DNA from 2 places in the Geobacillus sp. G4 genome. Region 2 is predicted to be linked to the other one. Evidence: predicted binding sites of a transcription regulator. Region 2 holds the regulator's gene; the other holds the start of a gene.
What was found. Region 2 encodes NrdR, which represses ribonucleotide reductase genes. Its sites were predicted from a motif close to AACACNATATATNGTGTT; they were not measured.
Positions count from the first base shown of each region.

Region 1: ABS784_RS04635 (vitamin B12-dependent ribonucleotide reductase) is a predicted target of NrdR. The motif match lies at 12,020-12,037, and genes of this name have one in related genera.

Region 1 covers NZ_JBEPJY010000003.1:76,789-92,608, forward strand. The annotation lists gene comGF (competence type IV pilus minor pilin ComGF) at 1-400, shown strand, start outside; gene comGG (competence type IV pilus minor pilin ComGG) at 475-864, shown strand; gene ABS784_RS04585 (YqzE family protein) at 910-1,089, shown strand; gene ABS784_RS04590 (YqhG family protein) at 1,192-1,986, opposite strand; gene ABS784_RS04595 (DEAD/DEAH box helicase) at 1,973-3,637, opposite strand; glycine riboswitch at 3,857-3,945, shown strand; gene gcvT (glycine cleavage system aminomethyltransferase GcvT) at 4,132-5,226, shown strand; gene gcvPA (aminomethyl-transferring glycine dehydrogenase subunit GcvPA) at 5,262-6,608, shown strand; gene gcvPB (aminomethyl-transferring glycine dehydrogenase subunit GcvPB) at 6,601-8,061, shown strand; gene ABS784_RS04615 (aldo/keto reductase) at 8,196-9,179, shown strand; gene ABS784_RS04620 (ROK family transcriptional regulator) at 9,209-10,396, shown strand; gene ABS784_RS04625 (rhodanese-like domain-containing protein) at 10,450-10,824, opposite strand; gene ABS784_RS04630 (lipoate--protein ligase family protein) at 11,033-11,869, shown strand; gene ABS784_RS04635 (vitamin B12-dependent ribonucleotide reductase) at 12,123-14,696, shown strand; gene ABS784_RS04640 (glycoside hydrolase family 18 protein) at 14,823-15,820, shown strand, end outside.
Region 2 covers NZ_JBEPJY010000002.1:210,310-226,129, forward strand. The annotation lists gene thrS (threonine--tRNA ligase) at 1-416, opposite strand, end outside; T-box leader at 476-706, opposite strand; gene ytxC (putative sporulation protein YtxC) at 752-1,627, opposite strand; gene dnaI (primosomal protein DnaI) at 1,975-2,916, opposite strand; gene ABS784_RS03315 (replication initiation and membrane attachment family protein) at 2,928-4,313, opposite strand; gene nrdR (transcriptional regulator NrdR) at 4,418-4,879, opposite strand; gene ABS784_RS03325 (aminotransferase class IV) at 4,947-5,345, opposite strand; gene speD (adenosylmethionine decarboxylase) at 5,469-5,843, opposite strand; gene ABS784_RS03335 (glyceraldehyde-3-phosphate dehydrogenase) at 6,158-7,186, opposite strand; gene coaE (dephospho-CoA kinase) at 7,303-7,908, opposite strand; gene mutM (DNA-formamidopyrimidine glycosylase) at 7,936-8,760, opposite strand; gene polA (DNA polymerase I) at 9,091-11,727, opposite strand; gene pnpS (two-component system histidine kinase PnpS) at 11,881-13,629, opposite strand; gene ABS784_RS03360 (response regulator transcription factor) at 13,622-14,329, opposite strand; gene ABS784_RS03365 (MaoC/PaaZ C-terminal domain-containing protein) at 14,537-15,004, opposite strand; gene mdh (malate dehydrogenase) at 15,089-15,820, opposite strand, start outside.

The sequences.
Region 1 (15,820 bases), on a different contig from region 2:
GATTGAAGCGTTGTTGGCGCTGGCGGCTGCGATCGTGATAGCGGCGGCTGTTCCGGCGTTGTTGTCCGTCCGCTTGCTGGCTCCGGAGCCGACGGACGCGTTTTCCCGATTGGAATGGCGGCTGTTTTTGCAACAGCTGCAAATCGAGCTGAATGAAACGAGGCAGTGGTCGACTGGGGGCCATGTCCTCTATTTGCAAAAATGGAGCGGTGAGACGGTCAGTTTTTCTGTTGTTGCGTCAAGAGCCCAACTGATCCGCCAGGTGGACGGCGCTGGCAATGAAACGGCGCTCCGTCATGTGCGCGCTGTTTCGTACCGCGCCGGCACCCGCGGGATATTTTTGCAAGTGACGGCTGATGACGGCACCGTTTGCGAGGCGTTTGTGGCGCGGGCGTTTTAGCGGGCGGCTTGTACGGTGAGACCCCCTTGACCGCCGCTTCCCCCTTTTAGACTGGAAAAACGAGGGAAGGGGAAATGGGTCGACAAGATGGTGTCATTTTTCCGATTGTGGCTGTCGTTTCTTTGTTGCTTGTCTTTTCTGTCACGCATGTCTTGCTCCTCTATGAAGCGGAACGACAGGCGGCTTATGCGGCCCGGCAGGCAGCCGAGGCGGACGAGCTTGTGCAGATGGCCGTGTTTGACGTAAAAGAACGCATCGCATCAGCCGATCCGTCGACCGCGGAAGAGGCTGGGGAATGGACCTATCCGCGCGGAAGGGCCGTCTACCGGTGGGTGCGGGAAGATGCAGCGCACGTTCGGGTTTCTTTGTCCATCCGTTCAGCCTCTGGACTGAGGCGCGCTGTCATGTTTACTGTCACGCTTCCGGCGCTTCATATTGTCGAATGGAGAGAGCAAAACGGTTAAAAGAGGAAAGAAGCGGAAAAACTAAAAGAAAAAAGGGGGGATTTGATGGCGGTCAACGATTATGTCAAGTTTGTCACCCAACAATTTGTCGCCTACATGGACTTGCCGAAAGAGGAGCGGAGGCAGCGGCGTCAGGTGCGGAAACAAGAGCAGCTTCCGCTTTCATACCGCTTGTTTGGCATGGTGCCGCTTTCGCTTCGCTTGCTGTTTCGGCGCCGCCCGTAGCAGCCGCCCGCTGGCCTAGGCCGGCGGGCGGTTTTCGTGCCGACGGAAGGGAGTTCGTCGGTTTGAGCGCTGTGAGCCGGATGGACCCATCCCGGGGTTGATTCACGATGAGCGGGGCAGCAAATAAAACAGTCCGCCGTTGATGACGGAAACGGTGATGCGCGGCTTGTACTGCTTTTCCAACGCTTCCTTCTCAATATAATAGCACTCCGGCTTTTCTTCGCAGTCTTTGTAAAATTCATCAAGCAACGCCAAATCGTCGGCCCAGCGTCGGCGCGCCTCATCCGCCCACGCATGGTTGTCGGCGGCGATGCGGCTGCGTATGTATTGCTCGAGACGGCCGATGCCGCTTCTCGGTTTAATGAGCGGGGAGATGGTGAAACAGTAATCAGGGATTTTCGGCGTCAGCCGTCGCTCGCGCATCCGCTCATGAAACGACTCGACGATCGTTCCGCTAATGAGATGAAGGCCAAGGGAGACGATTTCATCTTTTTTTCGGTCGCATTCGTACGAAATCGTGACGTTCATGCCGAGCCATGGATGGAGGGCGGCGTTGCCGTCCAAAGGCGCGCTTGGCTCCTCATACAGGCGGATGAAGCTGCCGCGTTTTTGCGCTGAGCGGAACAGCTGGTGCAGCCGGGGAGCGCCGAAATGGAGGCGCTCGCCTTTGAGTTTGTCCGTCCGCTCGCTCGCGCGGGTGATGAGCGTCAGTCGCATCGGCTGCGGCACGCCGCCTGTCCGTTCAATATAATGCCAGTAAAACGGCCGATTCATCAGTTCTTTGTCCATTTCTGCTGTCAGCTGCACGGTGAGGTAGTCGTCGCTTGCTTCCACAAACGTGCAGCCGTTGGCCGCAAAATAGCGTTCGACAAAGCGGCGGATTTCATGTTGCTGCATGCCGCTCTCCTCCTTCCTTTCCAAGCTGCTCCGCCAGCTCGATCATCGCGACGATGTTTTCCATTTTGATTTTCATCTCCCCTTCGCTTCGTGAATGAACGAAGGCGTCTTCGAAGTAGCGCTCCAGGTTGGCGAGGTTCATTTTCGCCAAAATGTCGTCCAGCTCGCCGACGACTCGTTCGAACAGGCGGATTTTTTCGTACAGAAGCGTTAAAATATGTTCTTCGACCGTCTGTTTGACAGCGAAGTTATAAATGTAGACGTCATCCGTCTGCCCGAGCCGGTGGACGCGGCCGATTCGCTGCTCAAGGCGCATCGGGTTCCACGGCAAGTCGTAGTTGATGACATAGCGGCAAAACTGCAAGTTGATGCCCTCGCCGCCCGCCTCGGTGGCGATGAACACTTGGGCGTGGTGTTTAAACAGTTCCTGCATCCAGTCTTTTTTGCCGCGCCGGAAGCCGCCGCGAAACGGAACGGACGAGATGCCGTGCTGCTTTAAAAACCATTGCAAGTAAAGCTGCGTCGCCCGGTATTCCGTGAAAATAATGACTTTGTCATGAATGGAACGGATAAGCTCGAGCGCTTTTTCCGCCTTTGAGTTCGTCGTGACGGCGTTGATTTTTTCCAATACGCGTTCAAGCGGCTCCGGAACCGCTCCGCTGCATTTATCGATCATGTTTTTGATCGTGAGAAACAGCGCCTCGCGGCTGCTGCACGCCTCACGAAGAAGCGTGATGAGCGAAAACGAGCCGGCGAACGATTCGCGGCGGAGCGCCTTGACCGCTTCATACAGTTCCCGCTCCTCATTCGTAAACTCGATCAGCACCGGTTCAACGTGGCGCTTCGCCCATTCGATCGGCGTATCGGCGCGGCGGTTGCGGATCATCACTTTGTTGACGAGCGCTTTTAAATGGTCGTTCGTCTGTACGGCCCGCGTTTTTCCGTACGTTTTGGCAAACTGTTCCGAGCTGCCTAAATGGCCGGGTTTCAACAGCGAGACGAGGTTGAAAATTTCTTCGATCCGGTTTTGGATCGGCGTCGCTGTCAGGAGCAAACAAAACTTCTTTTTTAAATTTTGCACAAACTCGTAGTTTTTCGTTTTGTTATTTTTCAGTTTGTGCGCCTCGTCGATGATGATCATGTCGTACGACTGCCCGTAGATGATGTCACGGTGCGGCGGTTTTTTCGCCGTGTCGATCGAGGAAACGACGATATCGCACTGCTCCCAGACGTAGCTCTTTTTCTGCTGGACGGCCGGGATGAAAAATTTTTCGTTCAACTCTCTCACCCATTGCGAAACAAGGGAGGCGGGAACGAGAATCAGCGCTTTTTTCACAAGGCCGCGAATCATATATTCTTTTAAGACGAGCCCGGCCTCGATCGTTTTTCCAAGCCCGACTTCATCCGCCAAAATGGCTTTGCCGTTCATCTCCTCGACGACGCGGCGCGCCACTTCAAGCTGGTGCGGAAGGATCGTCAAGTGGGGCAGGTGTTTGGGCGCCTGCAAGCCATTAAATTCTGGGACGCTTAAATGATGGGCGGCCTCAAGAGCCAGTTCGTACATTTCCCAGCTCGCCCACGGACCGTCTTTTTCGACGCGTGCCAAAAATTCCTCCTTCCATGTTTCATCCATTTCAAGGTCAATGTTCATGGCGATCCCCTTCCCTTGTTGCGAATGTTTATATAGATTGCATGTGGTATGTTGATGAAAACAAGAACATTATTATGACTAATTGCCATGAAAGTTCGATTATTTCCTATTGCCCTTTGACTGTGATTGATGGTAGTATAAATTTAGAACATTCTCATGACTCGTTGATCAGGGTGTTTGTTAGTATGCCCGATATGGAAACAATTTATTGATGGGCGGATGACGGCAAGGGGAGAGACTACGGAATGTAGCGCCGAAGGAGCAAGCGGAAACGCGAATCTCTCAGGCAAAAAGACTCTTGCTTGACGCAGCTCTGGAGAGCGCCTGCGTTCACGCAGGCCACCCAAGAGGAAACCGATCGGCCCCATGGACCGCGAACGGACGCGCCAAACGGGCCGGCGGGAAACTTTCAGGTGCCAGGACAGAGCCCCCTTACTTGTTGATAGGGGAAGTCTGTCCTTTTTTGTGTGACGTGGATCAAAGGAGGGAATCAGATGCTAAAGCGCACGCCCCTATTCTCGGTGTACGCCCGTTGCGGCGCCAAAACGATTGAATTTGGCGGCTGGGAAATGCCGGTGCAGTTTTCCAGCATCAAGGAAGAACATGAGGCTGTAAGAACGCGCGCCGGGCTGTTTGACGTCTCCCATATGGGGGAAATTGTCGTCCGCGGCCGTGGGAGCCTCGCGTTTTTGCAAAAGCTCATGACCAATGACGTCGCCAAACTGCGGCCCGGCCGGGCGCAATATACGCTCATGTGCTATGAGGACGGCGGCACAGTCGATGATTTGCTCATCTATCAAAAAGGAGAGAATGACTACTTGCTGGTCGTCAACGCAGCGAATACGGAAAAAGACTTCGCTTGGCTAAGCGGGCATGTTGAGGGCGACGTCGAGCTTCAAGATGTATCGTCCGAAACGGCTCAGCTTGCCTTGCAAGGGCCGGCAGCGGAGCGCGTCTTGCAGCGATTGACGGATTTTGATTTGGCGGCGTTGCGCCCGTTTTCATTCGCCGACGGCGTCGAAGTCTCGGGCGTGAAGGCGCTCGTTTCGCGCACCGGCTATACGGGGGAAGACGGGTTTGAGCTATATTGTAAAGCGGAAGACGCCGCCGCGCTATGGGAGGCGATCCTAGCGGCCGGAGCTCGTGACAGCGTTCTCCCATGCGGACTGGGGGCGCGCGATACGCTCCGCTTTGAAGCATGCCTGCCGCTTTACGGCCAAGAGCTGTCCGACTCGATTTCACCGGTTGAAGCCGGACTCGGTTTTGCCGTCAAAACGGAAAAAGAGCCGCCGTTTATCGGCCAAGCTGTGTTGAAACGGCAAAAAGAGGCGGGGCCGCCGCGCCGGCTCGTCGGCATCGAAATGATCGACAGAGGCATTCCGCGCCACGGATACGTTGTATTTGCCGACGGCGAAGAAGTCGGTTTCGTCACGACCGGCACGCAGTCGCCGACACTGAAGAAAAACATCGGCTTGGCCTTGGTGAAAGCGGATGTGGCCGCCATCGGCCGGGAGGTGGAGGTGGACATCCGCGGCAAACGGCTGAAAGCGAACATCGTGCCGCTTCCGTTTTACAAGCGGGCCAAGTGACGATTCCAAAGCGACAAGGAAAGGGGAAAAGCGCTGTGCTCCATCGTTATTTGCCGATGACGGAAGAAGATAAACGGGAGATGTTGAAGACGATCGGCGTCGCCTCGATTGACGACTTGTTTGCCGATATTCCAGAACAAGTCCGCTTCCGCGGCGAGTTGAAGGTGAAACCGGCCAAATCTGAACCGGAGCTGTGGAAAGAGCTTGTGGCCTTAGCGGAAAAAAACGCCAACGTAAAACAATACGTTTCCTTTTTAGGAGCGGGGGTGTACGACCATTATATTCCGGCTGTCGTCGACCATGTCCTGTCGCGCTCTGAATTTTATACGGCATATACGCCGTATCAACCAGAAATTTCCCAAGGCGAGTTGCAGGCGATTTTTGAGTTTCAGACGATGGTGTGCGAGTTGACCGACATGGATGTCGCCAACTCGTCGATGTACGACGGCGGCACGGCGCTTGCCGAAGCGGTGCTTCTTAGCGCCGCGCATACGAAGCGGAAGAAAGTGCTCATCTCGACCGCCGTTCATCCGCAATATCGGGAAGTCGTGCGCACATACGCCAAAGGGCAGAAGCTCGAAGTGAAAGACATTCCGTATGACGGCGGCATCACCGATCTTAAGGCGCTTGAAGCGGAAATGGGGGATGATGTGGCGTGCGTTGTCGTCCAATACCCGAACTTTTTTGGTCAAATTGAGCCGCTGAAAGCGATCGCGCCGCTTGCGCATGAAAAGAAAAGCTTGTTTGTCGTCGCCAGCAACCCATTGGCGCTTGGCGTGTTGACTCCACCGGGAGCGTTTGGCGCCGACATTGTCGTCGGCGACATGCAGCCGTTTGGCATTCCGACGCAGTTTGGCGGCCCGCATTGCGGCTATTTTGCCGTCAAAGCGCCGCTCATGCGAAAAATTCCAGGGCGGCTCGTCGGGCAGACGACCGATGAGGACGGGCGCCGCGGGTTTGTCTTGACGCTTCAAGCGCGCGAACAGCACATCCGCCGCGACAAGGCGACGTCCAACATTTGCTCCAATCAGGCGTTAAACGCCTTGGCCGCTTCGGTGGCGCTGTCGGCGCTCGGCAAGCGGGGCGTGAAAGAAATGGCGGCGATGAACATGCAAAAGGCGCATTATGCGAAGGTGAAACTTGAAAAGCGCGGGTTCGCGTCGCCGTTTGCCGGTCCATTTTTCAACGAATTCGTCATCCGGCTCGGACGGCCGGTTTCTGATGTGAACGACCGCCTGCTCGAAAAAGGAATCATCGGCGGCTATGACCTTGGCGGCGATTATCCGGAGCTTGCCGGTCATATGCTTGTTGCTGTCACCGAACTGCGGACAAAAGAAGAAATCGATCGGTTTGTCAATGAATTGGGGGATGGCCATGCGTAACGATCAACCGCTTATTTTCGAAAGAAGCAAGCCGGGGCGCATCGCCTACAGCCTGCCGTCGCTTGACGTGCCGGCTGTCGATGTCAGCGAGCTCGTGCCGGCCGATTATCTTCGCACTGAAGAGCCGGAGCTCCCGGAAGTGTCGGAGCTTGACTTAATGCGCCATTATACGGCGCTCTCGAAACGAAACCACGGCGTCGATTCCGGGTTTTACCCGCTCGGGTCATGCACGATGAAATACAATCCGAAAATCAATGAAAACGTCGCCCGCCTCGCCGGGTTTGCCCACATTCATCCGCTTCAGCCTGAGAAAACGGTCCAAGGGGCGCTTGAACTCATGTACGACTTGCAGGAGCACTTAAAAGAAATCACCGGCATGGATGCCGTCACCTTGCAGCCGGCGGCCGGCGCCCACGGCGAATGGACGGGGCTGATGATGATCCGTGCTTACCATGAAGCAAACGGCGACTTCGGACGGACGAAAGTGATCGTTCCGGATTCGGCGCACGGCACGAACCCGGCGTCGGCCACGGTGGCCGGCTTTGAAACGGTCACGGTCCGCTCGACGGTTGACGGGCTTGTCGATTTGGATGACTTAAAACGCGTCGTCGGTCCGGATACAGCGGCGCTTATGCTCACGAACCCGAACACGCTCGGGCTGTTTGAAGAGCATATTGTCGAAATGGCCGAAATCGTCCACAAAGCCGGCGGCAAGCTGTATTATGACGGCGCGAATTTCAACGCGATTCTTGGCAAGGTGCGCCCGGGGGACATGGGTTTTGACGTCGTTCATTTGAACTTGCACAAAACGTTCACCGGCCCGCACGGCGGCGGAGGCCCAGGCTCCGGCCCGGTTGGGGTGAAAGCCGACCTCATTCCGTTTTTGCCAAAGCCGGTCATCGAAAAAGGGGAAAACGGTTATTACCTTGATGATGACCGTCCGCAATCGATCGGCCGCGTCAAGCTGTTTTACGGCAATTTTGGCATCAACGTCCGGGCGTACACGTACATCCGCTCGATGGGGCCGGACGGCTTAAAAGCGGTGAGCGAATATGCGGTGTTAAACGCCAACTATATGATGCGCCGCCTCGCCGAATATTACGATTTGCCATATGACCGCCATTGCAAGCATGAGTTCGTTCTCTCCGGCCGCCGGCAAAAGAAGCTTGGCGTCAGAACGCTCGACATCGCCAAGCGGCTGCTTGATTTCGGGTTCCATCCGCCGACGATTTACTTCCCGCTCATCGTCGAAGAATGCATGATGATCGAGCCGACGGAGACGGAGTCGAAAGAGACGCTCGATGCGTTTATTGAAGCCATGATCCAAATCGCCAAAGAGGTGGAGGAAAATCCGGAAATCGTTCAAGAAGCGCCGCATACGACGGTCGTCAAGCGGCTCGACGAAACGACCGCGGCGCGCAAACCGATTTTGCGCTACCAAAAAGAAACGTAAGCTAAGCCTTGTTCTTATGCGGCCTGCCTCATAAAGGGCGGGCCGCTTCGTTTTGCAACTGGCGCGTTGACAGAAAAGTTCAGTTAGTTTATCATATAAACTAATGGTTGAAGTCAACGAAAGGGGAGAGGGACATGCAATACCGCCAACTAGGAAACACCGATCTTCAAGTGAGCGCGCTCAGTTTCGGCACATGGGCGATCGGCGGTTCGTGGGGAAACGTCGACGACCAAGAATCGCTGCGCGCGCTCGCTTATGCGATTGATCACGGTGTCAATTTTTTTGATACGGCCGATGTGTACGGCGATGGCCATAGCGAGGAATTGTTAGCGAAAGCGACGAAAGGAAAGGAAGACCGCGTCTATATTGCAACGAAGTTTTGCCGCGCCGGCGATATTCACGATCCGAATACGTATTCCGAGGCGTCGGTGCGCACCTATTGTGAAGCGAGCTTGAAACGGCTCGGACGTGAGACGATCGACTTGTATCAAATTCATTGCCCGCCGTTTGAAATCTTAAAGCAAGGCGCGGTGTTTGAAGTGTTGGAGAAGCTGAAGCAGGAAGGGAAAATCCGCTATTATGGTGTCAGCGTCGAAACGATTGAAGAAGGGCTGTATGTCCTTGAGCACTCAAAGGCAAGCGCCTTGCAAGTCATCTTTAATATTTTGCGGCAAAAGCCGCTTGAGCGTCTGTTTCCGGAGGCAAAACGGCTTGGTGTCGGCATTTTGGTCCGTCTGCCGCTGGCAAGCGGGTTGCTGACTGGCAAGTTTACAAAACAAACAACGTTCCCTGAGGACGATCACCGTCATTTCAACCGCAACGGCGAACAGTTTAACGTTGGGGAAACGTTCGGCGGCCTTGAGTTTCAAAAAGGGGTGGAACTTGCCGACGAGCTGCGTTGGGTCGCTGATGGGCGCGGCAGCATGGCGAAAGCAGCGTTGCGCTGGGTGATCGATCATGAAGAAGTGACGTGTGCTATTCCAGGTTTTAAGACAGTGAAACAAGTGAAAGAAAACTTAGACGCGCTTCATGTGCCGCCATTTACAGAAGCAGAAAAGGAACGGCTTCGCCAGTTTTATTGGAGCGAGGTGCATCCGCACATCCGCGGGGCATACTAAGCAAATAAGAGGAAAAGGATGACAGAGACGTGCGCACAGGAAACATTTCCCTTGTAAAAAAAATGAATAAACAGCTTGTCTTGAAATTGATTCGCGACCAGCATCCGATTTCGCGCGCCGATATTGCGAAGACGACCGGATTGAACAAAGCGACCGTTTCCGCGCTTGTTGACGAACTGATCGCCGAGCATTTCGTCCATGAAAGCGGCATCGGCGAGTCAACCGGCGGGCGCCGCCCGCTCATGCTTCGCTTCAACGCCGACGCCGGCTCGCTTGTCGGCGTTGAGCTGGGGGTGAACTATTTGTATGCCGTGTTGACCAATTTAAACGCGGATATCCTTTGGGAGCAACGGCGTTCGTTCCGCCCGTCCGAAGGGCAGGAGGCGATCATCGGCGAAATGATTGAGCTTATCGAGGCGGCCATCCGCCGGGCGCCGGCGACGCCGTACGGCGTGATGGGAATCGGCATCGGTGTGCCGGGCGTCGTTCATACAGAAAGCGGGACGGTCATTTTTGCCCCGAACTTGCGCTGGGACGATGTCGCCTTGGCGGCTGTTTTGCGGCAACGGTGGCCTGAGCGTCCTGTCATTGTCGAGAATGAGGCGAAATTAGCAGCGCTTGGAGAAAAGTGGTTTGGCGCCGGCAACGAGTTCGCCCACTTCGTTTACATCAGCGCCGGCATCGGCATCGGCGCCGGCGTCGTTCTTCACCATCAGCTCTATCGCGGTGTCAGTGGCCTAGCTGGTGAAATCGGCCATCATACGATCGATGTCAACGGCATTCGCTGCAGCTGCGGCAACATCGGCTGCTGGGAAATGTATGCGTCGGAAAAATACATTGAACGCCGTTTGTCCGAAGAAGGGCGTTCCGAATGGCTCGATGACCGCTTTTCCATCGCCGCGATGGCACTGGCGGCGGAAAGCGATGAACAGCTGGCGCGCATTTTGGAAGAAGCAGGCCGCTATCTTGGCGTTGGGCTGTTGCAGGTGATTTATGCGTACAATCCAGAAGCGGTCATCATCGGCGGTCCACTTGCCCAAGCGGGCGAGTATGTGATCGGTCCGGCGCGCCAAGAAGTGAGAAAGCGCATTCTCGTCAAAAAAGAAAGCGAACCGTTGATCATCGCCTCGAAGCTGAAAGAGAAAAGCTGCGCTATCGGCGCGGCTGCTTCGGTGCTTGAGACGGTCGTTCTGCCGCCGGAATATGCGGCGGTCTAGCGCAAGCGAAAAGAGGCGTCTGCCTTTCCCGGCAGAGCGCCTCTTTCGTTAGGCTACGCTTTTTTCTTCACCTTCCCGGTCCACGTTTTAAAACCGCCTTTTAAATGATACAAGTCGCGGTACCCTTTCCGGTAGAGCATTTGCGCGGCCCGCCCGCTGCGCAGCCCGTTTTGGCAGTACAAATAGATCGGCTGGTCTTTGCGCAATTCTTTCATGCGCATGCGAAGCTGCGTGAGCGGGATGTTGCGCGCCCCTAAAATATGTCCAGCCGCAAACTCATCCGGTTCGCGGACGTCGACGAGTTGCGCTTTTCGATAACCGGCGCGGAACTCTTCCTCTGTCAATGCTTTGACAATTCTCCGCTGCCAGAAGTACGTAATGGCAGAATACACGATGATCGCGCCGAGAATAATGAGCAATGCTTCCACCCGTCCTGCCTCCTTTCGCTTCGTCTGCTATCTCCTATTATATAAAGTCGCCGCCGGGAAGCAAAGGGGTTTCACGATGCCATTTTTCTTTCCTTCACCGGCGTTGTTTGCTAAACTAGTAAAGGCGGCCAAAAGCGGCCCGCCCCTCAGCGGTGGTGGACAAGCCGCCGCGGCGTCTAGAGCATGGAACAATAGAGAAGGTGGAACGATGGCAAAAGAAGTATGGCGCTTTATCGATTCCGGCGATGGCTCGCCGTCGTTTAACATGGCGCTTGATGAAGCACTTCTCGATTGGCACAGCGAAGGAAAAATTCCGCCGACGGTCCGCTTTTACGGCTGGAATCCGCCGACGTTGTCGATCGGCTATTTTCAAAAAGTGGAGAAAGAAATTGACTTAGAGGCGGTCAAACGGCACGGCCTCGGCTTTGTTCGCCGGCCGACCGGAGGGCGCGGCGTCCTGCACGATAAAGAATTGACATACAGCGTGATCGTCTCCGAATCGCACCCAGCAATGCCGCAGACAGTGACGGAAGCGTATCGCGTCATTTCCCAAGGCATTTTGGAAGGGTTCCGCTACCTTGGATTGGATGCGTATTTTGCTGTGCCGAAAACGGAAGAAGAGAAGGCGGATTTGCGCAGCCCGCGCTCGGCCGTTTGTTTTGACGCGCCGTCGTGGTACGAGCTTGTCGTTGAGGGACGGAAAATCGCCGGCAGCGCGCAAACGCGGCAAAAAGGTGTCATTTTGCAGCACGGATCGATTTTACTTGATCTGGACGAAGAGCTGCTGTTCAGTTTGTTTAAATACCCGAACGAGCGGGTGAAAGAGCGGCTGCAGCGCGATTTTAAAAAGAAAGCAGTCGCGATCAATGAGTTGACTAGCCGCACGGTGACGATCGAGGAAGCGAAAGAGGCGTTTTACAAAGGATTTGAAAAAGGGTTGAACATCGTGTTGGAGCCGTACACGCTCACCGCCGAAGAGCGGGCGTACGTCGAAGAGCTGGCGCGGACGAAATATGAGAGCGACGAGTGGAACTTTAAGCGCTAAGCAGCAACGTGGAAAATCGTTCGTTTTCCGGCAAAAACGGCGGCACTCCCCCGTTTTTCTCCGCATTTCGCCATGTTTTGTTTTTTTGCTTGACAAAAACGAAATCGTTTGTTCTCTTTAACAATATATAGTATGATTTTCACAAAAAATCATACTATATATTGTTTTTTTCTGTTCGATATGGTAAGGTAGAGAAGACAGGACAACTTTGCCAAAAACATGAGAGATTATATAAAAGAGGAGAGATAGGAGAATGACGGTGGCGTCATCCGAAAAAATGAAGATCAATATTGACAAGCTGAACGAGGATATCCGCCTGTTTCCGCAAGTGCATCCGATTACGCCGGATATGCACATCACCCACAAAGGCGTATCCCGTTTAGTCATGCTTGACCGGTATTCGTTCAAAGATACGGAAAAGCTGACGCTCACACCGGGCGACTTCGTCGTGTTGACGATCAAGGAGGATCCGAAGTTCCCGGCCCGGGGGCTCGGGTTTATCGTCGACATCGACTGGGAGGCGAAAAAGGCGCGCGTGTTGATTGAAGACGAATACCGGCATGTGCTTGAAGGGGAAGAGGCGGAGACGGGCATTGTCGTCCGGTCGCTCGACATCATCGACAAGCCGCTCGAGATTTTTTACGAACAGATCGCCAAACGCAATGCGACCGGGCTGGCGGCAGTGGAAAAGACGGAAGAAAAGCGGAAAGAGTGGTTCGAAAAGTTTTATCAAGAGCTCGCCAGCTTGAATTTTGTCCCGGCCGGCCGCGTTTTGTACGGCGCGGGTTCAGGCAAGGAAGTGACGTATTTCAACTGCTATGTGATGCCGTTTGTGAAAGACTCGCGCGAAGGAATTTCCGAACATCGGAAGCAGGTGATGGAAATCATGAGCCGCGGCGGCGGCGTCGGCACGAACGGGTCGACATTGCGGCCGCGCCATACGCTTGCGCGTGGGGTGAACGGCAAATCGTCCGGGTCGGTCTCATGGCTTGACGACATTGCGAAGCTGACCCACCTTGTCGAGCAAGGTGGCTCCCGCCGCGGCGCCCAAATGATTATGCTTGCCGACTGGCACCCGGACATTATCGAATTCATCGTCTCGAAAATGCAAAACCCGCGCATTTTGCGCTACTTGCTCGAAAACATGGAAGACGAAGGAATCAAAAAAGCAGCGCGCGACAAGCTGAAATTCACGCCGCTCACCGACCGGGAGCGGGCGATGTACGAAGCGATCGTCCGATACAAGAACGCGCCTGACTACGGCGGTTTCACTGAAGAAATCATCAAAGACGCCGAAGAAAAACTGCGCACCGGCGGTACATATACGGTGCACAACCCAGACTTTTTGACCGGGGCGAACATTTCCGTCTGCTTGACGAAAGAGTTCATGGAAGCGGTCGAAAAGGACGAAGAATATGCCCTCCGCTTCCCGGACGTTGAAACGTACTCCGAAGAAGAAATGCGTATTTACAACGAAAAATGGCATGAAGTCGGCGATGTGCGCGAATGGGAGAAAATGGGTTACCGCGTCCGCGTCTACCGGAAAATCCGCGCCCGCGAGCTCTGGAAGCTGATCAACATTTGCGCGACGTACTCGGCTGAACCGGGCATTTTCTTCATCGACAACGCCAACGAAATGACGAACGCCCGCGCGTACGGGCAAAAAGTCGTTGCGACCAACCCGTGCGGGGAACAACCTTTAGCACCGTATTCGGTGTGCAATCTGGCCGCCATCAACTTGGCCAACATGGTGGATAAAGAACGGAAGGTCGTTGACTACGAAAAACTGAAGCGCACGGTCGAGATCGGGGTGCGGATGCAAGACAACGTCATTGACGCCACGCCGTACTTCCTTGAGGAAAACAAAAAACAAGCGCTCGGCGAGCGCCGCATCGGCCTTGGCGTCATGGGGCTTGCAGACTTGCTCATTTACTGCGAAAAAGCGTACGGCTCTGAGGAAGGAAACCAGCTTGTCGATGAGCTGTTCCGCACGATCGCCACGACCGCATACCGGGCATCGATCGAGCTGGCGAAAGAAAAAGGCAGCTTCCCGTTTCTTGTCGGCGAAACGGAGGAAGAGACGCGCAAGCTGCGTGAAGCGTTCATCAACACCGGCTACATGAAACGGATGCCGGAAGATATTCGTCAAGATATTTTGAAATACGGCATCCGCAACTCGCACTTGCTGACGGTGGCGCCGACAGGATCGACGGGAACGATGGTCGGCGTCTCAACCGGGCTTGAGCCGTACTTCTCGTTCTCGTACTACCGGAGCGGGCGCTTGGGCAAATTTATCGAAGTGAAAGCGGACATCGTCCAAGAATATTTGGACAAACACCCGGAAGCCGACCCGAACCACTTGCCGCCTTGGTTTGTGACGGCGATGGACTTGCCGCCGGAAGCGCACGCCGATGTGCAGTGCATCATTCAACGCTGGGTCGACTCGAGCTTGTCGAAAACGGTCAACGCGCCGAAGGGCTACACCGTCGAGCAAGTGCAAAAAGTGTACGAGCGTTTATGGCGTTGCGGTGCGAAAGGCGGAACCGTCTATGTCGACGGTAGCCGCGATGCACAAGTGTTGACGTTAAAGGCTGAGGAGAATCAGATTGAAGAGCAACTTGAACTGCTTCCAGAGGAGCTCGAGGAAAAAGAGACGAAACGCCCCGTCGTGCTCGTTGATACGATTCAAGATGTGCGCGCCACCGATGTGACAATCGGTTCCGAAATCGGCAATATTTGCCCGATTTGCCGCGAAGGGACGATCGAAGAGATCGGCGGCTGCAACACGTGCACAAGCTGCGGCGCGCAGCTGAAGTGCGGCCTGTAATGGCGATACGGATGGGTTTGAATGGATGAAACGCTGGTTTCCGTAGAGGAACCGGCGTTTTTTTTTTACATAAAAGGCAAAAGCCAAAATATAGTGGTAAAAGGAGGGAACGAAAGGGGGAGCGTCATGATTGTTCATGTCGTAAAGCGCGGGGAGACGCTTTGGCAGTTGGCTCAGCGTTACGGCGTTCCACTCGAGCGGATTGTCGCCGCCAATGAACTGAGCGACCCGAACCGGCTAGCCGTTGGCCAAGCGCTCGTCATCCCGGTTCCATATCGTTACCATACGGTCCGCACAGGGGAAACGTTATGGCAAATTGCGCGCCAGTATGGAGTGGCGGTCGAAGCGATTATACAGGCGAACCGGATCACGAATCCGTCGCTCCTTTATCCAGGGACAACGTTGTTCATCCCAGCGCGCATCCATACGGTGCGAAGCGGGGAGACGCTGGCGCAAATCGCTTCGTTCTACGGAGTGACGGTTCAGCAGCTGATCGAAGTAAACGATATTACCGATCCGAACCGGATCGTCCCCGGACAGCGGCTCATCATCCCGCCGGCGAAGCCGCTCATCGAGGTGAACGCATTTACGGTGGACCAAGGGGAGAAAGGAGCGGAGCAAGTGCGCGAAGTCGGCCGCCATTTGACCTATGCCGCGCCATTCGCCTACACGATCCGCGCCGATGGCGGGCTCAATCCGATCAATGATACAGCATTCATTCAGGCGGCTTATGCCGCCCGTGTCGTGCCGATGATGACGATCACGAACTTTACGTACCAAGACCCGGGCTCGAGGCTGGCGCAGACGATTCTGGCCGACGTTGCGCTGCAAACGCGATTGCTTGACAACGTCATTCAAGTGATGCGAGCAAAAGGGTACCGCGCGTTGAATGTCGATTTTGAAAATGTCTATCCGTCCGACCGCAAGCGGTATAACGAGTTTTTGCAGCGGGCGGCCAACCGGCTTCACGCCGAAGGGTATGTTTTATCGACGTCGCTGGCGCCCAAAATAAGCGCTGAACAAAAAGGGCTGCTGTACGAAGCGCACGACTACCCAGCCCACGGACGCATCGCTGATTTTGTTGTCCTTATGACCTATGAGTGGGGCTACCGATTTGGGCCGCC
Region 2 (15,820 bases):
CGGACGATGTCCAAATTTTCTTTGACAATCTTGCGCATTTCCGCTTCGATTTTCGGGAGGTCGTCTGGCGTCAGCTTATGCTCCATGTCGATATCATAGTAAAAGCCGTTTTCAATGACCGGACCGACGCCGAGCTTGACGTTGCCATACATCCGCTTGATCGCCTGCGCCATTAAGTGGGCGGTGCTATGGCGCAAAATGTCAAGCGCCTCCGGCATGTCTTGGGTAATGATGACAAGCTCGCCATCTTCGTGAAGCGGCGTGCGCAAATCAACGAACCGGCCGTTCAGTTTGCCGGCGATCGCTTTTTTCTTCAGCCCCGGGCTGATCGAGGCAGCGATGTCTTCCGTCGTCGTCCCCTTCGGAAACTCCTTTTCCGCCCCATCTGGGAACGTGATGCGAATGACGTCTGGCATCGGCAATCACTCCTTTGTCATGATGATGAAAATGGAAAAATAAAAAAACTCCTCCCTCCTAAAGGGACGAGTTTTCATCGTGGTTCCACCCTTCTTCCCATGGCAGCGCCTCGCCATGCCATGGCTCAACAAGAATAACGGTCGTCCACCGGCGGCAACTACTGGGCGTTGCGTTCGCTGCCGCAGCTCTGAGGGGGTAAGCGCATTTTTCGTGTTAGGAAGGTTCCAGCCGCTGCCTTCCCTCTCTGGAAACCGTAAAAATGCACCCATGTCCTCGTCATCGCTTGTATTCATCCATATTCATGACGACATTATAGCGAAAACAGCAGGAAAAATCAAGCTTCTCCCCCATTTCCAGCGTTGGCGGCAAACAAGCGGGAAAAATCGGCGCGGCGGCAGACGATCAGCCGTTCTTGAAACACGTTTTGCAGTGTCTGCACCATGCCGTCATCCGGATGATCGGTGTACAGCTCAATTTCCGCCGGAGCGAGCGAGACAAGCGGAGCGAGCACCGATGCATCAATATACATCGGCTGGCTGAAGACGAGATGGCGGTCGATCAACTGTCTCACTTCCGCCGCCGACAGCTCCCGCCGCTCGCTGTCGTAAAATACGAAGTGCGGCGGATCGTGCACCAAATACAGGCGCGGCCATTGCGGCGTCCGGCCAGCCAGGCAGTCGCGCAGCATTTGCACAAAATTTTGATACTCCTGCTCCAGCTTGTATTCATCAATCGCCAGCTCGACATAATGTTGGAGGCGCTCCATATACGGCTTTAACCGGAACGTAACGAACGAAGAAAACGAAAATGACAAGCCGTCGCGCAAAAAGGAGGCAAAAGCGTCGCGCAACATCACGGTGCGCGAGGCGGCAAACGCCGCGCTTTTCCGGTAATCGCGCCGCTCGCCGTCCAAAAACGAATGAGCGAGGGCCAAAATTTGCTGCTGTTCTTCGACGTCGCGGAAATAAAAAACATTGGCAATGATGGATAGCAGCAGCCGGTCTTCCATCACCTCCTGCATAAACGCCGTCATCGCTGGGATGATATGCTCCTCAAGCACACGCTTCTCCTCGCCCTGTATGTAAACCGCCACGGTTTTGTTCCCGTCATAAGCGGCATGAAACAGCGGACCGTCATCCGGTTGCCGGTGATCTAGCAGCCCAACCAATTTTTTCGCCTCGCTTGCCTCGTCAAAATGGATTTCGATCACCCGCTGTCCCCCCTTTAGCCCGAAAGGAATGCTTGGTTTATATATATGGGGACAACGGGCTGTTTAGACTAAAAAACCACAAAGCTTAGCGGCGTTCATTGTTCGAGGAGAGGGTGCCCCAAAAGGATCGGGACACCCTTTCTTATTACCGTATACAGGCATAAAACAATTAAATAAGAAACAATATGTTGTGTTTTGTTTAAGGGAAATTACCCTTTTGGGTCAGCCCCAGTCGGCAAACGAACCGCTTGCCGACTACGGCAGAAAAGCTAGAAACAGAACCTGCTCAACTAGTTTTTATGGGTTAATCAACATGCCTGTGCAAACGGCAACGTTTCAAATCGCCTTTATATATTTTGCTCACGGCGGTTCGGTCCAGTGATTTCAATCGGATAGGCCAAATAGCGGATTCGCTCCATAATGCGCGCCGCCTTCACCTTCTCTTCTTCGCCGCGCTGCGAATACGTCAAATGATGGGCGAGCTGCTGCATATCAAAGTTCGACGTGAAAAACGTCGGCAAGTTTTCAAACATCCGGTATTGCAAGATCGGGCCAAATACATCATCGCGCACCCAGCTTGACATCGCCTCCGCCCCAAGGTCATCGAGCATCAGCACCGGCACTTTTTTGATATAATCAAGCTTTTCGTTCATCGTCTGGTCTTGAAGCGAATGTTTCATCTCACGAAACAGCTCGGGCACGTAGACGATCAGCGACGAAACGTTTCGCTTCGCCAGCTCGTTGGCGATCGCGGCGAGCAAATACGTTTTGCCCACCCCAAACGATCCGTGCAAATACAAGCCTTTCATTTTTTTCCCTGGCTCGTATTCCGCCACAAACCGCTCGGCAAATCGGATCGCTTTGATCCGCCCATCGTCATTGAGATCGACGTCAGAGAGCGAAGCACGCAAGATTTCGCGCGGCATGAACATGCTTTGAATGAGCGACTCTTGCCGTTTTCGCTCGTCATGCTGCACTTTTTTGGGGCAGCGGTCGTACTCAACGTCGATCCTTCCACCGTTGACCACCAAATTTGGATGGTACCCCGGCAGCATGTTGTTGCATCGCTCAAGGCCCGGACATTGGCGGCAATTCCCGTGCTGCTCGATGAACTCATACAGCTTCATCAAGCTGCGGTCAACCGCATCGGCCGACAATTGCCGTTCGTGCGCCCGCAAAAACGGCTGCACGTCCGGATGCTCCAAAATGTAGCGTTTCATTTGTTCGTAGCGTTGTTTAAACCGTTGATTGCCAAGCAACCGCTGCAACAGGTGGTTTACTCGTTCCATGGCTTTTCCCTCTATGATTCATCACGGTATTTTTTCAGCCGTTCCTCAAGCTCTTTGCGCGCCTGTTCGACGTCAAAATCATCATCATCCGGCTGGCTGTAATCCATGTTCAGCCAGTCCGGGACGATTTCCGTGCGCACGACTTTGCGCACCGTCCGCGTCCCTTTTTCCTTTTCGTTCGCCCAGTTTTGGTATGTTTTCGCCTCTTCTTTCGCCAGTTCCATTGCTTCCTTCACGGTTTTCACCTTTTTGCGCGCCCAATGGCTGGCGATTTTTTCTACGTATTTTTTCGACAGCTTCATATTCGTCCGGAGCATGACATAATAAATGAGCACGTTGACAACTCCGGGGAGCAGCTGCTGCTGGAACATAATGTCTTCGATCAACTGCAAATCAGCAAGCGACGGCTCAGCGCCGCCTGAAATCTCTTTCAGCAGCTGGCGCGGGGAAATTGTTTCCAGCTGTTTCATTAGTTGCTCCTCTTTTGTGCGCGGTTCGATGTTTTCCATCGTCCGGTAGGCGAGCGGCTGCACTCGTTCGACGAGGCGCGGCTCGACACCGCCATGTTCGAGCTCATACCATTCGCGCGCCGCCCGGCGCAACGCGTCAATATCGATATGATAGGCCGGATCGATGACGCCAAGGACCAGTTTTTGCATCTCAAGCGGCGGAATGCCGTATAAAAACGCCAGCTTTTTAATCGCTTCCTTCACTTTCGCTGTCACAGCCCGGCGCGGCACAAGCTGCTTGGACAGGCCGGCAAAAAACAGCTCAAAGTCGAATACATCATCATCGAGCACATACGACGCCTCATCCCGCCTGATGTGATCCTTCCCTTCAAGCAGCTCGGGCCCGGCTTCTTCGCTAAGGCCGGCGACGATTTGTTCAGCGGGCACGGCCGAAAACACGTCGGAAAACGACCGCGTCACCTGGGTGAATTTCGTTTCATCAATGGACGGACGGGCAAAAAAGTTGCTCAGCTGGATAAACAAGTGGCGGCCGACTTGCCGGTGCAAAAAAACGCTCAACATCTCGTCGCGGAAAAACTGGTCTGGCGCCAGCGGCGGACGCAGCTCATAAAGAAACAGCTTCGGTTCATCCGCCTCTGGAGCGTGGACGTATGTGTCGAGCAGCCCGATTCCTTCGAGTTTCAACCGTTCGCTGTAAATGTCCGGCAGTCCGCACTGCATGAGCGCCATAAGCCGATGATGGGTCGCTTCCTGGCCGTCAAGCAGCTCAAGCTCCCCCCAAAGCGTCATATAAAGCGCCAACGCCCGGCAGCCGATGAGCGGCTGGTAAAGCAGCGTCAGCACTTTACGGTCCACCTCTTGCAACACCCCACGGCTTTGCACGGTATAACGGTCGACAGCAATCAGCTCTTTCCAATGGTGCTGCATCGCTCCGACCTTCCATTCCGCCGTATTCGTTTCAAACCGGCTCTCCCCTTTCCTGCCGAAAAGACGTTGAAAAAAGGGCTTGCCGCCTAACGCCAAAGCCCTTTTTACCGTTGCCCTTTTTTGATCAGCTCTTTCAGTTCTTCAATGAACACATTAATATCTTTAAACTGCCGATAGACGGAAGCGAAGCGGACATAGGCGACCTCATCGATGTGTGACAGGCGCTCCATCACCATTTCGCCGATCGTTTCGCTTTTCACTTCCGAGACGCCTTGATTGCGCAGTTCGCGCTCAATTTCCTGCGTCACTTTTTCAAGCTCCTCGAGCGCCACCGGCCGCTTCTCGCACGCTTTGATCAAGCCGCGCAAAATTTTCTCCCGGCTGAATTCTTCGCGCGTTCCCTCTTTTTTCACAACAATCAGCGGCGGCTCCTCGATCCGCTCAAACGTCGTAAACCGATAATGGCACTGTTCGCACTCCCGCCGGCGGCGGATCGAACGACCCTCTTCAACCGGGCGCGAGTCAAGCACGCGCGTGCCTTGATGATGGCATGAAGGACATCGCATAACATCCACTCCGTTGATCTTCTTATTTTCTATCATACCGGAATGGACGAAAGCAGACAAGATATAGTTAGCTGTTCAGTCCGGAACCGATATAGGGCAGGCGGGCGTCGAGCTTCCGATACAAATCGAGAATGACCGCCCGGCTATGCCCAAAATCAAACGGCAATAGCTTCGTCTCCGTCGTCGCGGAAAAGTCGACCGCCGTTTCAAACGGCCGCACGGAAATGACGGTAGCGACGATGAACAACTTTTTGCCGCGCTTTGTTTGCGCACAAATTTCGCCGCGCTCTTCGGAAACAGAAACGAGCTCGGCGCCGGGCAGCGACGAGAGCAGCTCCTTGACCGCATCGATGACGGCGCGGTTCGTCGCTTTGTAATAATGGCTTCTTAGCTCTTCATCTTCATGATTTTCCCGCGTTTCACAATGGTTTGTGAAGGCGTATTTGAGTGTTTTCCACATGCTCATTGCCACGTCTCCCTAGTCATTCTTTTTCTTCCATCATACCATGATTTTCGCCGCTGTTGTACCGCCGAGGGCGCAAAAAAAGGAGCGTTTCGCTTACGCTCCTTTCGGTTTATCATTATCCAATTACAGCGCCTGCGCCTTTTTCACTTCGATCGGGCGCATGCCGCGCGGAAGTTCAATCGTTTCCCGCGTTTGCGCGCCCAGCATTTCGGCAATGTAATCGGCGGCAATCGTCGGGTCTAAATGGCCGCATGTATACACATCAATGCTCGCATAGCCGTGTTCGGGAAACGTGTGAATCGTCAAATGCGATTCCGAAATAATGACGACCCCGCTTACGCCTTGCGGAGCGAATTTATGGAACGCCACTTCGCGAATCTCCGCTCCCGACTTTAACGCGGCGTCAACGAACGTTTTTTCAATAAAATCAATATCATTCAGTTTGTCAAAGTCGCATCCCCAAAGTTCCGAGATAACGTGACGACCCATCGTGTCCATGAAAAGAATCCCCCTTTAACCAATTTTCTCAAACAAATAAAAAAACAGAAGGTGAGTTGCAAAATGGCATGTATAACTACCACGGGGGAAAGTTAGTCCTAAGAGGTCCTAACCCTTTAAGTAGTCACATTACCCTTGCCGTTAAGAAGTTCACGAGACATAGTATACTTTGTTTAGGGGGTTTTTGCAACAGGCTTTTTTAATTTTTTTGCATAAAAAAGAGAAAAAGCGCCCACTCCCGCACCGTGGCCCGATCCGTTTGTGCGGATCGCAAAAGCCATAGCGCAGGCGGCGCGCTTCACATCGAACCGCTGTTACGCATTGACGCTGAGACGCTCATTCATTTTGGCCGCGACAAGATGGGCTAAATCAACGACGCGGCACGAATAGCCCCATTCATTGTCATACCAAGCGAGCACTTTCACTTTTCGCCCTTCCATCACCATCGTCGACAGGCCGTCGATAATCGCAGAATGCGGATTCGTATTGAAATCGATCGAGACAAGCGGCTCCATCGTGAAATCCAAGATGCCTTTCAATGGGCCGTTGGCAGCGCGGATCAGCGCCTCGTTCACCTCATCAACCGTCACATCGCGCTTCAAGTCGACGACCAAGTCGACGAGCGAGACGTTCGGCGTCGGGACGCGGAGCGCCATGCCATGAAGCTTCCCTTTTAAATGCGGCAGCACTAGGCCAAGCGCTTTCGCCGCTCCCGTTGTCGTCGGGATGATCGACTGCGCGCATGAGCGGGCGCGGCGCAAATCTTTATGCGGGTTGTCGATGTTTTTTTGGTCGTTCGTATACGCGTGAACCGTCGTCATCAGGCCGTTTTCAATCCCAAACGCTTCATCGAGCACTTTGACGACCGGAGCCAAACAGTTTGTCGTACACGAGGCGTTCGAAATGATGAAATGGCGGTCGATGTCAAGCATATGCTCGTTGACGCCAACAACGATCGTCACATCTTCATTTTTGCCTGGGGCGGTTAAAATGACGCGCTTCGCCCCTGCCTCAAGGTGAAGGCTCGCCTTTTCGCGGTCGTTGAATTTTCCGGTCGCTTCAATCACAATATCGATATCAAGCTCTTTCCACGGCAGCTGTTTCGGGTCGCGCGAGTTTAACAGCCTCACTTTTTTGCCGTTGACGAGCAGGCCGTCTTCCAAGGCGATGACCTCACCGTCAAATTTACCGTGGTTTGAGTCATATTTTACTAAATGGGCTAACGTTTCCGGCGGATAGCTGGCGTTCACCGCCACAATGTCGAGGTCAGAGGAATTGATGGCGCGCCGGAACACCATCCGTCCGATTCGTCCGAAACCGTTAATCGCCACTTTCGCCTTCATTCACTTTGTTCTCCTCTCATATATGTTATACTATTTTCTTATATTTGTATAAATAGTATATCATATTTTTAGGAAATGTGGAGAACAAAATGACTGAAAGCGAACAAAAAAGACGCCTATTTTTCCAAGGCGTCCCATTGTTTCAAAATAGCCAACAGCTGACGGCGTGTCTCTTCCCTCGTTCCGTTATTGTTGATGACCGCGTCGGCCCGCTTCATTTTTTCCGCCAGCGGCCATTGAGCGCGAATGCGGGCGCGCGCTTCTTCCTCAGTGAACCCGTTCCGCTCCATCAGCCGGCGAAGCTGGATGTCATCGTCAACATACACGACAAGTACTTTATCGACCCAGGATGTCAATCCGCTTTCAAATAAAAGCGGAATGTCCAATACGACCGTTTTCGCCCCGGAACGGACGAGCGCTTCTTTCTCCGCGAGCATTTTCTGACGCACCGCCGGGTGAACGATGGCGTTTAGCTTTTTCCGTTCTTCTTCGTCGTTGAACACGATCGCCCCGAGTTTCGCCCGATCGATCTCTCCATTTGTCTGCAAAATGCCCGGACCGAAGGCGGCGACAATCTGACGGTAGGCGTCTTCCCCCGGTCGGACGACGGCGCGCGCCGCTTCGTCAGCATCAATGACCGGAAGGCCGAGCTCGCGCATCATCGCGCTCACCGTGCTTTTGCCGCTGGCGATCCCGCCGGTCAATCCGATCGTCAACGTCATGGAACCTCTCTCCTTTTTACACGCCGCCTAGCGCTGGCAGCGCGGGCAATAATGCGTGCCGCGGCCGGCGACGACCGTTTTTTCAATCGGCGTGCCGCATCGTTTGCACGGATTGCCTTGGCGGCCATACACGTACAAATGATGTTGAAACGTGCCGGCCTCGCCTTGCGTGTTCACATACGTGCGCACCGTGCTTCCCCCTTTCATGACCGCCTCGCCGATCGTCGCCACCATTTCCTCATGCAGGCGCTCGATCTCTTTGCTGGAGAGAGAGGCGGCCGGCCGGCCGGGAAGAATGCCGGCGCGAAACAGCGATTCGTCGACATAAATATTGCCAAACCCAGCCACGACCGTCTGATCAAGGAGCAACGCTTTGACCGACCGTTTCGTTTTCACCGCCCGCTCCGCCAATACAGCTGGGGAAAACGCCGGGGAAAGCGGCTCCGGCCCAAGCTCAGCAAGCGGCGGCCGACGGTCAGCTTCTTCTTTGGCATAAACGTGCATCGTTCCGAACTTGCGCACGTCGCGGTAACGGAGTTCGCTGCCGTCCGTGAAGCAAAACACGACGTGCGTATGCGGTTCGAGCGGCTCGAGGGCAGAAGCAACGGCGTAGCGCCCTTCCATGCGCAAATGGGAAATGAGTGCATCGCGGTCGAGCAGGAATTTCAAAAACTTCCCTCTCCGTTCCAAACCACGCACCGTCTGTCCGATCATTCTTGCCGCAAACTCCTCGGGGTCTCGCGGATGGCGGATGATGTTCGGCCAAAAGATGCGCACATCCTCAATCGTTTTTCCGACAATAAGCGGCAAAAGCGTACGACGGATCGTTTCCACCTCCGGCAATTCCGGCATGGCGATCCCCCCTTTCCTCCGTTTTCCTGCATCGTTCCCGCCGACGCTTTCGCATTGACGCCGGTTCATCCGCCGAGAGAAAGATTCTCCATGGGGCGGCAGCTGTTTCGCTCCAATTCATCGAGTTGCAGCCGAGAATCGTCGCACCGAAAGATTCTGCCTAGAAGGCCGGTGAGAAACGCTGATTTTCGCAAAATCGGTCATGTTGGTTGAGAAGGACGACTCGATGTTCCAAGGCTTCTCAACTGGAGAAGAGTCGTTGTGAAACTGCTTTTTCATTGCATCACAGGCCTTCTTAAGGGTGCCGGCGATCCACACCAAGACTCCTTTTTATTTCGCGTCATACCATGTCGAGCCGTAATGGTAATCGACTTTGAGCGGCACGCGAAGTGTGACCGCTTGCTCCATCACTTCCGGAACGAGCCGGCACAGCCGCTCCATCTCTTCTTTCGGCGCCTCCAAAATGAGCTCGTCATGCACCTGCAGCAAAAGGCGCGCTTGCAGCCGCTCTTCCTTCAGTCTAGCGTTCAGATCGATCATCGCCTTTTTAATAATGTCAGCGGCGCTCCCTTGAATCGGCGTGTTCATCGCCATCCGTTCAGCAAAGCTGCGGACGTTGAAGTTGCGGCTCGTGATATCCGGCAAATAGCGGCGCCGATGCAGCAGCGTCGTCACATACCCTTTCTGTTTTGCTTCTTGCACAATGTTTTCCATATACCGCTTCACGCCAGGGAAGCTTTCGAAGTAGCGCTCGATGAATTCAGCGGCCTCTTTGCGTGAAATATTTAAGTTTTGCGCCAAGCCGTAATCACTGATCCCGTAAACGATCCCAAAGTTGACCGCCTTCGCCTGACGGCGCATGTTGGGCGTCACTTCGTCCTCGCTCACTTGGAAAATGTCCATCGCTGTTTTCGTATGGATATCCAAATCGCGGCGGAACGCTTCCATTAAATTGTCATCTTCCGCAATATGGGCGAGGACGCGCAACTCAATTTGCGAGTAGTCGGCAGCGAAAATGAGCCAATCAGACTCCGACGGCACGAACGCTTGGCGGATTTTCCGTCCTTCCTCAAGCCGAATCGGAATGTTTTGCAAGTTCGGCTCCGTCGAGCTGAGCCGTCCGGTTTGCGTCAACGCCTGATTGAAAATCGTATGCACCTTCTTTGTATCGGGTCGCACGACTTTCAGCAATCCTTCAATATACGTCGACTGCAACTTGCCAAGCTGGCGGTAATGCAAAATGTTTTCCACGATCTCGTGATAAGGCGCAAGTTTTTCAAGCACATCCGCCGAAGTGGAGTAGCCGGTTTTCGTTTTTTTCAAGACGGGCAGCTGCAGTTTTTCAAATAAAATGACGCCGAGCTGTTTCGGTGAATTGATGTTGAATTCTTGGCCGGCGAGCTCATAAATGCGCTGCTCGACCGTGCGCAGCTGCTCGGCGAGCTCTTCGCCCATCTGTTCGAGCCGCTTCGTATCCACTTTCACTCCGGCAAATTCCATTTCCGCCAAAATCGAAGACAACGGCTGCTCGAGCTCGACGAGCAACCGATCTTGTTCGTTGCGGCGCAGCTCATCCAAAAACGGCCGTTCGAGCGCCCAAATCGCCGCCGCCTTGCGGACCAAATGCTCGGCGAGCACTGGCTCATCCGGCACGGCCCGCTTCGCCCCTTTGCCATACACCGCTTCATCCGGGCGCACCGCTTCGTATTGCTTCATTTTTGCTGCGGCAGCCACATCATCAACACCTTGCGCCGGATCAAGCAAATAGGCGGCCAGCAATAAATCAAAGGAAACGCCGCATAGCTCAATTCCTTTCCATTTCAAGGCGACTGCCGCGCGCTTTGAGTCAAACATGCTTTTTTTCTTCGTTTCATCACCAAGCCAGGCGACAAACTGCGGATCGGCAAGCGCCGTCTCCGGGCGCAGGAAAAACCGTCCATGTTCGTTGACCACAGCGATGCCGACGATCGGCGCATCATGATAATTTTCCTCGACCACTTCAACGACAAGCGCCGCCTTGTCGGCAAGCATCTCCTCCGTCACGCGGTCAGCAAGCGTAAATGCCATCTTGGCAAGCGGTTTTTCCTCTTCTGATGACGGCGATTCCATTTTCTCTAAAAACGATTGAAACCCAAGCTCTTTAAATAAAGCGACCACTTTCTCCCGGTCTTCCCCTTGATAGACGATGTCATCAAGCGAGAGCTCGACCGGGGCGTCGCGGCGAATGGCGGCGAGCTTTTTGCTTAACAGCGCCATCTCCCGGTGTTGGCGCAGCGTTTCTTTCAACTTTTCGCCTTTGATCTCGTCAATGGAGGCAAGCACGTTTTCGACCGTGCCGAATTGCTTGAGCAGCTTGACCGCCGTCTTTTCCCCGATGCCCGGCACTCCGGGAATGTTGTCCGATTTGTCGCCCATCAATCCTTTCAAATCAACGATTTGTTCCGGAGTTAAGCCGTATTTTTCGCGGACCGCCTCCGGCGTGTACGGTTCGATATCGGTAATCCCTTTTTTCGTAATGTCCACCGTCACATGGGGGGAGGCGAGCTGGGTCAGATCGCGGTCGCCGGAAATGACTTTCACCTCAAACCCTTCCTGCTCAGCGCGGGCGGCAAGCGTTCCGATAATATCGTCCGCTTCGTAGTTCTCGAGTTCATAGGCGGGGATGCGATACGCCCTCAGCAGCTCGCGCAACAGCGGAAACTGCTCCGACAGCTCCGGTGGCGTCTGCTGGCGCCCACCTTTATACTCTTGAAACGCTTCATGCCGGAACGTCGTTTTCCCGGCGTCAAACGCGACAAGCATATGAGTTGGCTCTTCTTCCGCCAAAATTTTATTCAACATCATCGTAAACCCGTAGACGGCGTTCGTATGGATGCCTTTGTCGTTATGCAAAAGCGGCAAGGCGAAAAAGGCGCGGTACGCCACGCTGCTGCCGTCGATTAAAACAAGCTTTTTTTTCAATCTCATCCCTCCTCGGATGCTTCCTTGTCCTATTGTACCATGCCTGCGGCTTGCCTTGAACGCTCTCCCACCATGATGGGAGGCGCCGATTCATCCCGTGCTCACGCTCACGCTGAAAAATGGCAGGCTTCTCAGTTGGAGATGATAAAAAGAAGCCGGCTACCGCCCCGGCTTTGGAAAATGGATCGTGAACACGGTGCCGCGCCCCACTTTGCTCGCTACGGTAATATATCCATGGTGAGCCTCAACCAAATGTTTCACAATCGCCAGGCCCAACCCCGTTCCGCCGGAATCGCGGCTGCGCGCCTTGTCGACGCGGTAAAAACGCTCAAAAATGCGCGGGATTTCTTTTTCCTCAATGCCGATTCCGGTGTCTTTCACATGGATCAGCACTTCTTTCTTCGTCTCTTCCGCCTCGACAGCGACCCGTCCGTGCTCCGGCGTATACGTGATGGCGTTGGCGAGCAAGTTCAGCAAAATTTGCTTCATCCGATTTCTGTCACCGCGGATGACAAGCCCGGATGGCGATTCGATATGCAAATCAATTTGTTTTTCCGCCGCTTTTTGGCGAAACACAGCAGCCGCTTCGGCGATGACTTGAGCGATATCCACGTCTTCGAGTTGCAGCTGAAATCCGTGCTGCTCGATTTTCGACAAGTCCAACAGTTCCTCAACGAGCGTTTGCAGCCGTTCGCTTTCTTTTAAGATGATGGTCAAAAAATGTTCGAGCGCCGCTTCATCCTTCATAGCGCCATCCAATAGCGTTTCGGCGAATCCTTTGATGGACGTCACCGGCGTTTTCAATTCGTGCGAAACGTTGGCGACAAAGTCTTTGCGGATTTGCTCAAGGCGCTTCAGCTCCGTAATGTCATGAAACACGACGACAATCCCTTTCCATTCGGCGTTCGTGCCAATGATGGGAGCCCCGTATACATCGAAATGTTTCCGCTCGATGCCAATCGTCAGCCGCATATGCCGGCGCATCGTCGTTTCAGTGATGAAAATATCATCGATAAACCGGACGATGTCGCGGTGCGGCAGCACATCGGCGTACGGACGGTACAAACAATCCGACGGATCGAGATGAAACTGAGTCTGGAACGCCCGATTGATGAGAGAAATATGTCCGCGGTGGTCAATAAACAACAGGCCGCTGCCGACGTTTTCAATGAGCGTGTGAAGCCGATCGGTCTGAATTTCCCGCGCCCTGCTCATCTCCTGCAAATGGCGGGCCAGCCGGTTGATCGAGCGCACAAGCATCCCGGCCTCGTTATATTCACCATCGGGCACACGGGCGGCGTAATTGCCTTTTTCCAGCTCAAACGCCACTTTCGTCGCTTCTTCAATCGGCTTCATATATTGATTGGCGATTTTCCAGACGAGGGCGATGATGACAACGAGCGCCATCCCGAGGCTGCTCGTGAGCACGCCCCAAATTTGCTCGTTTACTTTTTGGAGTGAGCTCGTCGGTGTGCTTAAAACGACGTACCCGCTCCGTTCACCGCGCTCGTACGGGACGATGTAGTAATAGACATCGTTTGTTTTTTCAATCACGGAAAAGCGGGGAAACTGCTTTTTGCGCAAAATCGCGCGGACGATGCGCTCATGGTCTTTGTCGCTGATCGCTGCGACGCGACCGCTGTCAAACCGCACCCGTTCTTCTTTATCGAGCACGGTGATGCGGGACGACAGTTCATTCCCCATTTCCTGCAAATCGGCGCGGATTTGCTCGAGCGGTTCATTTTCAAGCAAAATCGCAAGCGCTTGGGCCTCTTTTTCCATCCGTTTGTTCATCGTCTCGGCGTAAAAATCTTTCAGCAATTGCCCGAGCAAAAGCCCGAGGGCGATCAACACCGTGGCGATGAGCGTCACGAGCCAAAACAAAAGGCGGGTGCGGAAGCTATTCATGCCGCTTCGGTTCCTCCAACTTGTAGCCAAGGCCGCGCACCGTTTTAATGTACATCGGTTTTTTCGTATCGGTTTCGATCTTCTCGCGCAAGTGGCTGATATGGACGTCGACAATGCGTGTATCGCCGGCAAACTCGTAGTTCCACACGGCGCTGAGCAGCTGGTCGCGCGTCAACACCCGCCCTTTATGGCGAGCCAAATAAAGGAGCAACTCAAACTCTTTCGGCGTCAGCTCAAGCGGCTTGCCGTCGATCGTTGCTTCATAGCGTTCCGGAAAAATTTCCAGCTCGCCAACAACAAGCCGCTCGCTCGATTCAGCCGCCGGCTGAACGATCTCCGTGCGGCGCAAAATCGCCTTGACGCGGGCAATGACTTCGCGCGGGCTGAACGGCTTTGTCATATAGTCGTCGGCGCCAAGCTCAAGACCAAGCACTTTGTCAAATTCATCATCGCGAGCCGTCAACATTAAAATCGGCGTCATGATTTGCTGCTGGCGAAGCCGCTTGCACACATCAACGCCGTCAAGCTTCGGCAGCATCAAGTCCAAAATAATGAGCGCCGGCTGCTCGGACGCTACTTTCACGAGCGCCTCTTCGCCATCGTGAGCGGTCACGACGTGAAATCCGGCTTTCTCCAAATTGTACGACAACAGAGTCACAATCGGCTGTTCGTCATCGACAACTAAAATTTTTCGTCCCATGCCGCTCCTCCATCCCGTCCAATGGTTTCTGCCTTTATGATACCACAATTGACGCCTTGATTCGGACAAAAAAAGAAAAAAGGGCGTTTTCCTGCGGACAGGTTGCCCTCGGAAAACTGCCCCTCGCGTTTGGCTGGCTTCCTTTGGCGGAAAGCGGCATGAAACTCCCCCTTTGTTTCGAAGTGGGGGACTGCTTTCAACATGAGGTCAAAAGTTCTCGAGCACCCGCCCGTCTAGGCGCGGCAACGTATGCGGCGGGCAGACAGACAGCGTTCCGTCAAGCACCGTCTCCGCACCGCGCGTCGCCATGACGGACAACGTCACGCAATGGCCCGCCTCATCGACATCGGCGACTTCGAGCAAAAATTCGAGCGTTTCATAATGATAAACTGGGCGGAGAAAGCGAAGATCCTGCCGCGTAATGTAGCTGCCCGGGCCCGGCAAATATTTGGAGACCGCGGAAGTGATCATCCCCGTCAACATGACCGGCGGCACGACCGGTTTTCCAAACGGCGTCTGTGAAGCATAATCATGCTGGATATAGAGCGGATTGGCATCATCCGTCAGCCCAAGATAAAGAAGCAAGTCTTTGTCTTCGATGGCGGCTTGGAACACGAGCTTTTCCCCCGCTTGAATTTCCCCGATCCGTCTCCCGAGCTTTCGTTTTTTCAACATGTTCCCACCCCTTCGTTGTCTAGAAAGCGCTTTCATTGACTGTGGGCAAAAATCCGGGGCAATGCCCGAATTTTTGCCTCGCCGCTATTCCAGCATGCGCATGACATTTTTAACGGATTCGACGGATTTGGCGAGCGCCGCTTTTTCCTCTTCGGTCAGCTCGAGCTCGATCACTTTCTCGATGCCGTTGCCGCCGAGGATCGTCGGCACGCCCAAATAAATGCCTTCATAGCCGTATTCGCCTTCAAGGTAGGCGATCGCCGGCAAAATGCGGCGCTGGTCTTTCAAAATCGCTTCAACCATTTCGACAAGCGAGGCGGCCGGTGCGTAGTAGGCGCTGCCGTTGCCGAGCAGGTTGACGATTTCACCGCCGCCTTTGCGCGTCCGCTCAACGATGGCGTCCAAACGATCTTTCGGAATGAGTTTTTCGAGCGGAATGCCGCCGGCGTACGAGTAGCGGACGAGCGGCACCATGTCATCGCCATGGCCGCCTAAAACAAACCCAGTGACATCTTTTACCGAAATGTTCAGCTCCTCGGCGACGAACGTGCGGAAGCGCGCCGTATCCAAGACGCCCGACTGGCCGATGACGCGGTTTTTCGGGAATCCGGATTCCTTAAAGACCGTATACGTCATCGCATCGACCGGGTTCGTCAAGACGATGATGTAGCAGTTCGGCGAGTACTTGACGACTTCCTTCGTCACTTGCTTCATAATTTTTTGGTTCGTCGTCACCAAATCGTCGCGGCTCATGCCCGGCTTGCGGGCGATGCCTGCTGTGATGACGACGATGTCGGAATCGGCTGTGTCAGCGTA